Regions from separate parts of the Rhizobium sp. LjRoot98 genome, predicted to be linked through region 1. Evidence: riboswitches for the same ligand, from Rfam matches in the RefSeq annotation. Region 1 holds a riboswitch; each other region holds the start of a gene.
The links. A riboswitch is a leader RNA that binds a small molecule or an ion and turns the genes downstream of it on or off. The one in region 1 is predicted to bind cobalamin.
Positions count from the first base shown of each region.

Region 2: it holds a riboswitch for cobalamin, as region 1 does, so the genes downstream of both, nrdH (glutaredoxin-like protein NrdH) here and ACSQ3J_RS28095 (DUF1636 family protein) in region 1, are expected to answer to the same signal.
Region 3: it holds a riboswitch for cobalamin, as region 1 does, so the genes downstream of both, ACSQ3J_RS09025 (CbtB domain-containing protein) here and ACSQ3J_RS28095 (DUF1636 family protein) in region 1, are expected to answer to the same signal.

Region 1 is NZ_CAXUPW020000015.1:47,641-51,722, reverse strand. It holds gene ACSQ3J_RS28110 (LysR family transcriptional regulator) at 1-324, shown strand, start outside; gene ACSQ3J_RS28105 (acyl-CoA thioesterase) at 321-767, opposite strand; gene rpsU (30S ribosomal protein S21) at 1,067-1,300, opposite strand; cobalamin riboswitch at 1,934-2,148, shown strand; gene ACSQ3J_RS28095 (DUF1636 family protein) at 2,258-2,665, shown strand; gene ACSQ3J_RS28090 (ABC transporter ATP-binding protein) at 2,759-3,484, shown strand; gene ACSQ3J_RS28085 (ABC transporter substrate-binding protein) at 3,501-4,082, shown strand, end outside.
Region 2 is NZ_CAXUPW020000007.1:40,300-44,381, reverse strand. It holds gene ACSQ3J_RS20920 (TetR/AcrR family transcriptional regulator) at 1-41, opposite strand, end outside; gene ACSQ3J_RS20915 (multidrug effflux MFS transporter) at 277-1,476, shown strand; cobalamin riboswitch at 1,646-1,869, shown strand; gene nrdH (glutaredoxin-like protein NrdH) at 2,133-2,354, shown strand; gene nrdI (class Ib ribonucleoside-diphosphate reductase assembly flavoprotein NrdI) at 2,372-2,779, shown strand; gene nrdE (class 1b ribonucleoside-diphosphate reductase subunit alpha) at 2,839-4,082, shown strand, end outside.
Region 3 is NZ_CAXUPW020000002.1:72,370-76,451, reverse strand. It holds gene ACSQ3J_RS09030 (bifunctional diguanylate cyclase/phosphodiesterase) at 1-1,537, opposite strand, end outside; cobalamin riboswitch at 1,802-2,071, shown strand; gene ACSQ3J_RS09025 (CbtB domain-containing protein) at 2,119-2,295, shown strand; gene ACSQ3J_RS09020 (CbtA family protein) at 2,485-3,258, shown strand; gene ACSQ3J_RS09015 ((2Fe-2S)-binding protein) at 3,302-4,082, opposite strand, start outside.

The DNA.
Region 1 (4,082 bases):
GATGTGCTGAGGCCCGTGGCACTTCTGCGCAGCGAGGCGAAGCTCGCCACCAATGTTGTTGGCGTGTCGTCAAGCCTCGAGGAGGTGCGCCGCATGATCATCGCGGGGCTCGGGATCGGGCCGTTGCCGCTTCATGTCGCCCGACGCGATGTCGCGGACGGCGTGCTGTGGCGGCTGCCACCCTACGAGACACCACCGGCAATCGATGTCTTTCTGCTGGTGAACCCGGAAAAGATCATCAACCGCGCCGAAAAGGCGCTGATCACCGGCATCCAGACCGCAATCGCCGAAACACCTCTCGATCAACGGATTTATGGCGCTTAGCCCGCGCTATTTTCGTTGGCTGCGGCGTCCGTCTGAAGCGCCTCTGCACGTGCCCGCATCTCCGCGTCGAGCCCAACGGCAACCCGCGCGGTAAGGTCAAACCGGACGCTGACCGTTCTATTGATCGCGTGGACGACGCCATCCAGCGAACCGGACATGACCTGCTCGAACGTCACCGAACTGCGGCCGGTCTTGATCACACGCGAGCGGATCGTCAGCAGGGCGCCGGCCTTGGTCTCGTGCTTGTATTCCACCTCGGACCGGACATCGGCCCAGCCGCGGCTGGCATCGGCAAGACTGTCAGCGCCAGTAATATGACCGAGGAGCTGGAAACTGGCATCATCGAACATCGCCGCATAATGGCGAACGTTCATATGCCCCATGATGTCGCACATCCACGGATGCGCCACGCCGACATAGGTAACAAGCGATTGACCGGACATGATTTCCCCCGACAGGCACCGAAACGGAGCCGCTTGTGCTGCCCGCAGGCCAGAGATTTAGCGGAACGGGGGAACGCGCGCAACGCGGCTAATCCGACCCAAAAATGTCTCAAAGGAATTTGCACGGAATCAGATCACGCTCTCGCCGGTGGCAAGCCACTACCTTTCGCCCTCGAGCCCTCACAGCAGGCAGGCGACAAAGCTGCGCATCTATGTAATGGAAGCAACGAAACGAGGCGCGCCCGGTATCCGGACGCGCCTTGGACTTAAAGTCCCAATCTCGTCAGAAGCTACCGCTGTTAGCGGGTTGGCTTCTTCTTCGGTGCCGGCAGCAGGCCTTCGCGCTGAAGCTGCTTGCGCGCATTCTTGCGCTGGCGGCTGATGGCTTCAGCCTTCTGGCGCGCCTTTTTGACGGACGGCTTTTCGTATGCTTCCCGCATACGCATTTCACGGAATACGCCTTCGCGCTGAAGCTTCTTCTTCAACACTCGGAGAGCCTGATCGACGTTGTTGTCGCGAACCAATACTTGCATGTGAATCTTTCAAAGTCTGATGTTCACTAGAGATGGCAGGGGCAGTAGAGCAATTTACGAACCAAATCCAGAGCGTAAGGCAAAATTTCTCACATTATCTGCCTAGTCTTTTGTTCAGACCCTCAAATTTTAGCAGGAACCCCTTCATCAATCTGGCGGTTTTCCGCCAAGAACGCTGAAAACCAAGCTGCAACAGCCCGCGACCAAAGCCGCGATTCATCCGTCTTCGGCGTCCATCTTCATTTTCGCTGCAGCCATCATTGGCCATAGGTAATGGTAATCGCCCGTCCAATTGTCGCTAGCCACACAACAAGAGCAAAGATTGCGATACTGCGTTCCGGGTGACCGGCGGGATTGAAAAGGTTCATTGGACGCTCCAACACAGATGATGAAGTCTGATTATGCTCAACCTGCCGGATCCGGCAGTTACCGCAGGAACATCGCATTGCCACCACCCAGGCCGGGAGTATTCCGGCAGCGCTCCAGACACGGCAAATCCGACACGCGAGAAGAACCAGCCGGTTCACCCGGCGATAGCGACACTTGACACTGAATATGTTATTAAATAACATTACTGCCGCAACAAGGCTATTGGAAGATCGGTATCCGGCGTTGCCTGGCTGGTGGAATCGTGCGAGATGTCGAGCTGATGGTGCTGCTTCCAGGTGACCTTGGAGCGGCTGAAAAGGGAACACGGTGAGGACGACCCATCAGGGGCCAAAACCGTGGCTGCCCCCGCAACTGTAAGCGGAGAGTGCATTCACAACATCCCACTGGCCAAGCGCCGGGAAGGGGTGGATGCGCATCGACCCGCGAGCCAGGAGACCTGCCATCATCGATGATCAACTGCAACGGACGGGGTGTTCCGATGGAAAAAATCTGGCTTGAGAGCAACGTTTCAGCGCGTTTGCGATTTTTTGCCATGTGGACTCCGGATGTCGCCACCGGGGAAAAGACATGGCGCATCATCCACAGCACATCATAACCGTCTGCACCGATTGCCGGATCACCGGCGCCGCGTGCCGCCCGGGACTGGAACTGCTTGCCCGCCTCAATGACAGCCTGTCGCGCATGGGTGTTGCCAGCGGCTCCGATTTTTCCATCGAGGGCACCGTTTGCATGGCCGGTTGCCGGCGTCCCTGCACGATCGCGTTCCAGGCGAGCGGCAAGGCGACCTATCTGTTTGGCGACATCGCGCCGGACACCGATATCGCAGCACTGGTGGATTTCGCCGTAATCTATGCCGGACGGCCGGATGGCGTGACACGCGAGGCCGAACGTCCCCGCGGCCTTGGCGGCAAGACCATTGCCCGAATCCCGGCGGCCTTGCTCGTCTCGGAACATCCCGGAGAGCGCATTCAATGAAACCGTGGTTCCGGGGGGCAATCCATGAGCTGTGACGGCAGGGGCGCAAGCCTCAACGTTTTGGGCCTCAGCTGGGGTCCAAATACGAATCTGATGCTTGTTCGCGATGTCAGTTTTTCACTGGAAGCTGGCGACCGACTTGCCATCGTCGGGCCGAATGGTGCGGGCAAGACGTCGCTGTTGCGCTGCCTCTATCGCGGCGTGGCGCCACTGGAAGGCCGGACCGAAATCGATGGCGAGGACATTCGCACGCTTTCAGCCCGGGCAGTCGCCCGCCGCGTTGCCGTCGTGCTTCAGGAAATGCCGGCGGATTTCCCTTTCACCGTGTTCGATGTGGTGATGATGGGCCGTATTCCGCGGCGCCAAGGGCTGACAGGCTGGCGAGACGAGGATCGTGCACAGGTCGTGCACTGCCTAGAGCATCTCGAGCTCGCCATTATGGCCAAGCGCCAGTTCTCGACGCTATCGGGCGGCGAGAAGCAGCGGGTGCTGGTGGCCAGGGCGCTGGCGCAGGAGCCGGATATCATCATCCTTGATGAGCCAACCAACCATCTCGATATCCGCCACCAGCTGGAAATTCTTCATCTGCTGGCCGGGCTGAAACTGACCATCGTCACCACGCTGCACGATATCAATCTGGCCAGCACGTTCGCTACCCATGTGGCGCTGATGCGCGACGGCCGGATGGTCGGCTTCGGCCGGCCGGACGAGGTACTGACGCCACACGCGATTTCGGACACCTTCGGCGTCACTGCCCTTGCTCATCCCGTAGAGGGCAACATCGCAGCGCGTTTTTCATTTTCCCTCAAGACCGCCTGAACCGAAAGGACCAACCATGCCCTCTTTCCGCCTGCTCGCCTCCGCTGCGGGTTTTCTCGCCACGACACTCATCGCCATGCCGGCATTTGCCTATCCGGTCACCGTCAAGAGCTGCAACCGCGAGATCACCTTCGATGCCGCGCCGAAGCGGGCAATTTCCCACGACGTCAATCTCACCGAGATGATGCTGGCTCTGCAACTGCAAGACCATATGGTTGGCTATACCGGGATATCCGGCTGGAAAACGCTGGACGAGAAGCTGCGCGAAGGCGTCAAAGCGCTCCCCGAGCTGGCGGAAAAATATCCAACCAAGGAAGTCCTGCTCAATGCCGACGCCGATTTCTTTTTCGCCGGCTGGAACTACGGCATGAAAGCCGGTGGCGAGGTGACGCCCGAAACACTCGATCCGTTCAAGATCAAGGTCTATGAACTGACGGAATCCTGCATTCACATCATGGCGAAGGCCAAGCCGACGATGAACGACATGTTTGTCGATATTCTCAATCTCGGCGCAATCTTCGGCGTCGACGACAGGGCGAAAGCCCTCGTCGCAAGCTACGAAAAAGGGCTTGCCGACATCAAGAACCGGATTGGCGAG
Region 2 (4,082 bases), on a different contig from region 1:
AGGCGCTTGGCGCATTGTCCGCGCTGGCTGTGGACGGACATCTTGGGAATGGGGTCATTCGAAGCTTTCATCAGCCCAAGATAATGCCTCTTGACGTTTTAGACAATGGTGTCTAATTTTACACGTGTGTCCAATTATATTGACATAAATTGCCAAGCGCGCGGATGTCCTCCCAAGCATTGCGTGCGGGCTTGAAACGTTTCCATTGAATCCCGTGAGGCAACGCGGCGCGAAACCGGTCAGGTTCCGTACCGCTGTTTTCTGAAAGATGATCCCATGACGTCCTCCTTCTTCCGGACTGCCCTCATCCTTGGCCTCTTGTCAGCCATCGGTCCTTTCGCCATCGACATGTACCTGCCGGCGCTGCCGTCGATCGGACAGGATTTTGGCGCGGAAAACCACGTCGTGCAGCTCAGCCTGCTCGCCTTCTTCATTTCCTTTGCGCTGTCGCAGCTGGTCTATGGTCCCCTGTCCGACATGTGGGGCCGCAAGGCGCCGCTCTACATCGGCATCGGCATTTTTGCGCTCGCCAGCATCGGCTGCGCGCTGGCGAGCGATATCGAAACGCTGATCGCCTTCCGTTTCCTGCAGGGCATCGGCGGGGCCGCCGGCATGGTCATCCCGCGTGCCATCGTCCGCGACATGCATACCGGCGTGCAGGCCGCCCGGCTGATGTCGCTGTTGATGCTGGTTTTCAGCATCTCGCCAATCCTGGCGCCGCTGACCGGCAGTGCCGTCATCGAATTCTACGGCTGGCGTGGCGTGTTCTGGGCCGTGATGATCGCCGCCTTCATCGGCCTCATCCTGCTGGCGACGCAATTGCAGGAAACCCGCCTTAGGGAACATCGTGCCGAAAGCGGTTTGCGCAGCGCCATGGCGGCATATGGCCTGCTGCTCAGGGACAAGAATTTCCTGACGCTGACCTTCATCGGCGGGCTCGGTATTTCCAGCTTCCTCGTCTATCTCGCCAACTCGCCCTTCGTGCTGATCGATTATTATGGGCTGACGCCGACGCAATACAGCTTCGCCTTCTCCGTCAATGCCGTGTCTTTTTTCGCGGTATCGCAGGCGACCGGCTGGTTCGGCGAGCGTTTTGGGCTTGTTCGCGTCATGCGGATTGCCGTAACGGCCTTTGCACTGACCATGGCTGCGATGGCCATCGTCATGAGCCTTGGTTTCAACCAGCTTCCGGTCATGGCCGCGTTCCTGTTCGTCGGCTACGGCTTCCTCGGCCTGGTCATTCCGACCAGCGCGGTGCTGGCACTGGAGGATCACGGCGAGATTGCCGGCACGGCATCGTCGCTGATGGGCACGCTGCATTTCGTCACGGCCGCCGTCGCCATGGTGATCGCATCGGTGTTCTTCGACGGTACCGCCGTCCCAATGGCCATGGGCATCGCGCTTTGCGCCGTTGGCGCGCTGTTGCTCACCCAGGCCACGATCGGCCGCCGCCGCGCGGTTGCCGCTGCCGAGTAAATCGGCATTCGCAATATCCTGGAATATCGAAGGCCCGGGGCGATGCTCCGGGCCTTTTGCAATTCCTGTGACCCGGTATTAACGCCCCATTATCCACAATGCCGGAAAAATTATGTGCCAGGAGGCATGTTTCCGAAGCCTACACATTGACGTTGTTTTCACGTCGTATACTATATCTAGTGTTCAAGGTTCCTCTGACTCGCAAGATTCGGAGGCTAAGAGGGAATGCGGTGCGTTCAGCCATTTTGGCGGGGCAAATCCGGAGCTGCCCCCGCAACTGTAAGCGGCAAGTGCCTGTTTCATTTCAAGTCACTGAAGGCATCGGTCTTCGGGAAGACGGAGCAGGCGCCACGACCCGCAAGCCAGGAGACCTGCCTTAAACAAAACGTCCACGGGCGGGGTGTCCGGAAGGTCGCGTGATGTGCAGCGGAATGACTCCGCTTTGTGTTGCGTTCTTCCGATGTCCGCCAAAAAAGGCTTCGGGGTGAAGGCATGTCAGTCAATCGAATTCGCAGACCACGAGATGCGGGATCGCGATCGGCGGTACACGCCTAGCCTGCTCGCCAGCTCGCAATGAAAACCACACGATCGGATCCGCGTGCAGCGGCTCGGAACCCTTTCGTGCGCCCGCAACATCACAGACCACGAGGACCATCATGAACATCACCGTCTACAGCAAGCCTTCCTGCGTCCAGTGCACCGCGACCTATCGCGCGCTCGATCGTGAAGGTATCGACTATCAGGTCATCGATATCTCCAAGGACGAGGACGCCTTCGCAAAGGTGATCGGTCTCGGATACCAGCAGGTTCCGGTCGTGATTGCCGGCCAAGACCATTGGGCCGGATTCCGGCCGGACAAGATCAGCGCGCTTTCTTGAGTACGGTCTGACGAGCGATGGGGCTGATCGTCTATTATTCCAGTCTGTCGGAAAACACCCATCGTTTCGTCGCCAAGCTCGGTTTGAAATCGGCCCGTATTCCCGTCAGCAGTGGCGCGAAAACGCCCGATGTGCGCGAGCCTTTCGTCCTCATCCTGCCGACCTATTGCGGCGATGATGGCCGGGGCGCCGTTCCCAAACAGGTGATCCGCTTCCTCAACGATGCGGTCAACCGATCCTTCATCCGGGGCGTGATCGCTGCCGGTAACAGCAATTTCGGCGAGACGTTCGGTCTCGCGGGTGACGTGATCTCACGCAAATGCGAAGTGCCGTATCTCTACAGGTTCGAGCTTCTGGGCACCGATGAGGACGTCGCCAACGTTAGAAACGGATTGGAACGATTTTGGACGTCTCAGAGACTTTGACGCGGAATGCGGGCGCAAAACCGCTCAACAGTTTTCCTCATTCCGCTGCCGAACGCCCTTTGAAGGCGACGGAAACGGCGATTGACTATCACGCGCTGAACGCGATGCTGAACCTCTATGACGACGAGGGGAAGATTCAGCTCGACAAGGACCGGCTGGCCGCGAAGCAGTATTTCCTCCAGCACGTCAACCAGAACACCGTGTTCTTCCATAATCTGCGGGAGAAGCTCGATTATCTGGTGACCGAAGGCTATTACGAGCGCGAGGTTCTCGACCAGTATTCGTTCAACTTCGTGCGCGACCTCTACGATCACGCCTATGCGAAGAAGTTCCGCTTTCCGACCTTCCTCGGAGCCTTCAAGTATTACACCAGCTACACCCTGAAAACCTTTGACGGAAAACGCTATCTTGAGCGTTATGAAGACCGCATCTGCATGGTGGCGCTGACGCTGGCGCAGGGCAATGAAGCGATCGCCCGTGACATGGTCGACGAGATCATTTCCGGAAGGTTCCAACCGGCAACGCCGACGTTCCTCAATGCCGGCAAGAAACAGCGCGGCGAGCTTGTCTCGTGTTTCCTGCTGCGGGTCGAGGACAACATGGAGAGCATCGCCCGCGGCATCAATTCGGCGCTGCAGCTGTCGAAGCGCGGTGGCGGCGTGGCCCTGTCGCTCACCAACATCCGCGAGGCGGGCGCCCCGATCAAGCAGATCGAAAACCAGTCGTCCGGCATCATTCCGGTGATGAAGCTGTTGGAAGACAGTTTTTCCTATGCCAACCAGCTCGGCGCGCGCCAGGGGGCAGGGGCGGTCTATCTGAACGCCCATCATCCCGACATCATGCGCTTCCTCGATACCAAGCGCGAAAATGCCGACGAGAAGATCCGCATCAAGACGCTGTCGCTCGGCGTTGTCGTGCCGGATATCACCTTCGAACTGGCGAAGAACAACGAGGATATGTATCTGTTCTCGCCCTACGACGTGGAGCGCGTCTATGGTGTGCCGTTCACCGAAATTTCGGTGACGGAAAAGTACCGCGAGATGGCGGATGACGCCCGCATCTCCAAGAAGAAGATCAAGGCGCGTGAGTTCTTCCAGGTGCTGGCGGAAATCCAGTTCGAGAGCGGCTACCCCTACATCATGTTCGAAGACACGGTAAACAAGGCGAACCCGATCGCCGGCCGCATCACAATGAGCAATCTCTGCTCGGAAATCCTGCAGGTGAGCGAAGCCAGCGAATACAATGATGACCTGTCCTACAAGACCATGGGCAAGGATATTTCCTGCAATCTCGGTTCACTGAA
Region 3 (4,082 bases), on a different contig from region 1:
TGGTCGGCAAAACCAGTTGACGATCGATCTTCATCCGCCGCGGTTTCAGCTTTACCAACCCGATGATCGACGCATGACCGGATCCGAAATCATCGATCTCGATGTCGATACCCATGGCCTTCAGGCCTGCGACGTTGGAAAACACGTCATCTTCGCTGTCGTCGAGAAAAATGGTTTCCAGCAATTCGAATGACAGCATATCCGGTCGGACATCCAGGCGTTTCAATTCGTCGATCAAAAGCGGATCCGACAGGCGGGCAGCCGAGACATTCACCGCAATGCGCGGAACATGCACTCCCTGCCCCATCCAGGCCTGACGGTCCTTCAACGCCGCCTTCAAGATCGCAGCATCGAGATCGTCCAGCCGGCCGAGACTGCCAGCAACCTTGATGAATTCGCCCGGCAGGATCAATCCGCGTTTCGGATGGCGCCAGCGTGCCAGAACCTCCATCCCGACGATGCGCCGGGTCCGCGCATCGACCTGAGCCTGATAATAGGGAATGAACTCCCCTTTTTCCAAACCATGAGCGAACTGCCTGCCAACGCGCTGCTCGGCATTGAGTTGTGCCTTCATCTGAGCCGAATACACCTCGACCCGTCCCCGACCGAGCTTCTTGGCACGATGCAGGGCAATATCCGACTGTGCCAGCAGGCTGCCAATATTGCGGCCACTGGCAGCCGCGACACCGATCGACCCACCGGTGCGCAAGACCTCCTCATTATGCCAGACCGACTGCTTCAACTGCTGCGCCAGCCGCTCTGCACGGATTTTGAGGTCATCCAGCGAGACGAAATTTGCGATCAAAACCGCAAATTCATCACCGCTGACGCGGGCAATGAATGCGTTCTCAGGCACACTGGCTTCAATCCGCCTGGCACAGGATATCAGGACATTGTCTCCCGTCGTATGGCCGGCAGTGTCGTTGATCTGCTTGAACCGGTCTAGACCGATATGCAGGATCGCCAGCTTTTCCGGTCCGGCCTCCCCCGCAAGCTCCGCCAATCGCCTGTCAAAGAAGCGTCGATTGGGAAGTCCTGTTAGATAATCATGTTCGGCTGCATATGCGATCCGCTCGCGGCTCGCTTCAAGGGCAACGGCCCGCGCCTCGGCGATCGCCTTTTGCCGTCGCAGTTCGCGATTGAGCAGCACATCCGCCGTCACATCCCATTCGGCGCCGATAAGGGTGATATGGCCGTCTTCCTCGAAGCAATAGGCGCGTGAACGCAAGTATCGGGTTTCACCGTCCGGCAAAATGATCCGGTATTCCGAAGAATAGGCATCCTTGGCTGCAATCGCCCGGTCGAAATCGGCCTGGGCCTGGGCAAAATCATCGGGATGGATCGCATTCGTCCAGACCTCCGCCTTGACGCGCCTTTGCGTCTTGCCGGTTGCGTAGAGCCGGTGCATCTGCAAATCCCAGACGACTTCGTCTTTCTGTGTGTCGTGCTCCCACACGCCGATCTGAGAAGCGTCAAGCGCAATTCCCAAACGGCGAAGAATATTCTGGAATTCCTGTTCGGACCTCGCCGCCTTCATGGTTTTCTCTGCAGAGGATGCTTCGCGTATCAGCGCCTCCGCATTCTACACCAAGGTTCCTAAAGAACTATTGTTCCATGAGCAAAAAGAGTACTTTTTAAACAAACAACCATTAAGTGCTTCTTCAAAGAAACCCAGTTGCAACTTAGGCGCATCTCGTACTGTATTACATATCAAATTTAGACACTGCGCGGAAAAATCAAGAGCCGCAATGCGCCATTGTTGGTCGCAGCGCCGAATTGACATGACCGGGGTGACGGCATAATCATCAGCAGATCAATTGGTTCCCTGGGAGCGAGGCGCTTTCGGGGAGTAAATGGGAACGTGACGGGTGGACCCATTCTGGGCATCTTTATCACGGCCGACCCCGCGACTGTAGAGCGGTCAGAGGTTGTCATTCCGGTACGTTCAGCCGGTAAAAGCCACTGCGGCGATGGGCGTTTTGCCTCTGCCGCGGGAAGGTGAGACAAGCTCCTTGGCACGAAAGTGCCTGACGCCGCGAGCCAGGAAACCTGCCGGTTGATGAAGGGCATGGTGCCCAATTGGTGGGATATTTCCCACGCGCCATCACGGAGGTTGTCATGGCTACGACTACAGTTTCAAGCGTCCCGCTTTCTCTCAATGACCGTATCACCACGGCTATTCTCGCCCTGTTGATCGGCGGCTTCCTGGTTTTCGGTGCCGGCCTTGCCAATTCCGCCGTGCTGCACGACACCGCGCATGACGTCCGCCACTCCTACGGTTTCCCCTGCCATTGATATAGGCAGTGGGAAGCTCAGCCTTTCCACACTCTATCGATAGGGGATCGCGGGTTTCATTTTGGAAATCACGCGGCCGTGGATTGCGCCCATGCTCCGGCATCGGGCGGGCTTTGCCGTGGGAATTCAAACACAGCAAGCGTTGAGCACTAAAGATCGATCTGCTCCGCTTGATTTTGGGGGTATCAAATGATTGTCAAAACGCTTCTGGCCGCATTGGTGGCTGGATTGATCGCGGGCGTCTTCATGACGGCGGCGCAGGAGTTGCGGGTGGTCCCGCTCATCCTTCATGCCGAGGAATATGAAGTCAAGGAACCTGCCGCCGAACCACCGGCCGCAACCGAAGGCCAGCAGCAGCACTCTTCTCTCGACCGCTCCTCGTTGATCGGCGAAATGCTGTCGGCACTCTCACCCATCACACCCGCCTACGCCCATGAAGGCGAGCACGAAGACGAAGGCGGCATCATGTTCGGCATGAGCCGGTTCTCCGGCACATTGCTTGCCAATCTGGTGGCCGGCGCCGGATTTGGCCTGCTGCTTGCGGGCGCCAGCCTCGCCTTCAATTACCCCATCACGCTGCGCAACGGCGCTCTCTGGGGCGCCTGCGGCTGGCTGGCTATCCATCTCTTGCCCGCCATCGGCCTGCCGCCGGAATTGCCGGGCTTCCCTGCCGCTGATCTCCACGACCGGCAGACCTGGTGGATCGCAGCGATCGTTCTCTCCGTCGCCGGCCTCTATCTTGTCGTGTTGCGCGGTGAGATCCTGGCCAAGATCATCGGCCTTGTCCTGATCGCCGCTCCGCACGTCTATGGAGCGCCACAGCCGACGGACATCTCGAGCCCGGTACCCGCAGTTCTCGGCGCGGAATTCGCGGTCGCCGCCTTGGCAACGACACTGGCGTTCTGGATCGTGCTCGGCGTGATTTCGGGATACCTGAACGACCGGTTTCTGAAATCGGCTTAAGCCCTATCGTTGCGGCGCTAGCATTGCTTGCGCCGCAAGTACATCAAAGGCCGCCTGTGCGCTCGACAAGGGCCTGCAGGCGGCTTTTTTGTGTCTCGTCATCGAGAAGCACGCAGACATCGCAAAAATCCCCACCCTCTGTTCGATAGTAGAGACAGCAGCCGCTTCGCAGCCGGAAGATTCGCTCGACGGGGATGCCATCGCAAACAGCGCCGACCTTGGCGTAGTGCGCCGTCTCGGAAAATACCGGTGAACCGGCCCTCTTGATGATGGCAAGCGCTGCGGCCATTGCGCGATCCGCTTCGCCCAAGGCGGCACCGATCTCCAGAAAAGCCCCCGCAATGCCGTCACCCACCAGCCGCCACTGCGCGACGGGGGATAGGCCAGTGCGGCCTTGCAGCAAGCCGATCACCGGATTGAAGCTCTCGACGAAGCCACCATGAAATGCTGCCACCCAATCATCCCCGCGTGCAAAGCTCCGGAAACGAAAATGAAGGCGGCTGATACCGGAGGGATAAGTGTCCGAAGGCGTCCCCCTGCCATGCTGAACGACAGGTTCGAACCGGAACGCAAGGCGATCCGGATGCAGATTGGGCACCAGCCCCGTCTGTAAATAGACAGCTGCTGCCGCGATGCCGAGATGGTGGCTGTAGAAGGAAATTAGATGGGCGCCTCTGACGCGGTCGTCCATGCCGGCAGCAAAACAATTCTGGTAGTCCAGCAGGCGCTCGACCATATCGCCACCGAGATGCCATGCCTCATTGACCGGCAGAAAATCGCCGCCCTCCCGCCCCAGGGACACAGCTACCTGCGGAAAATGCTCC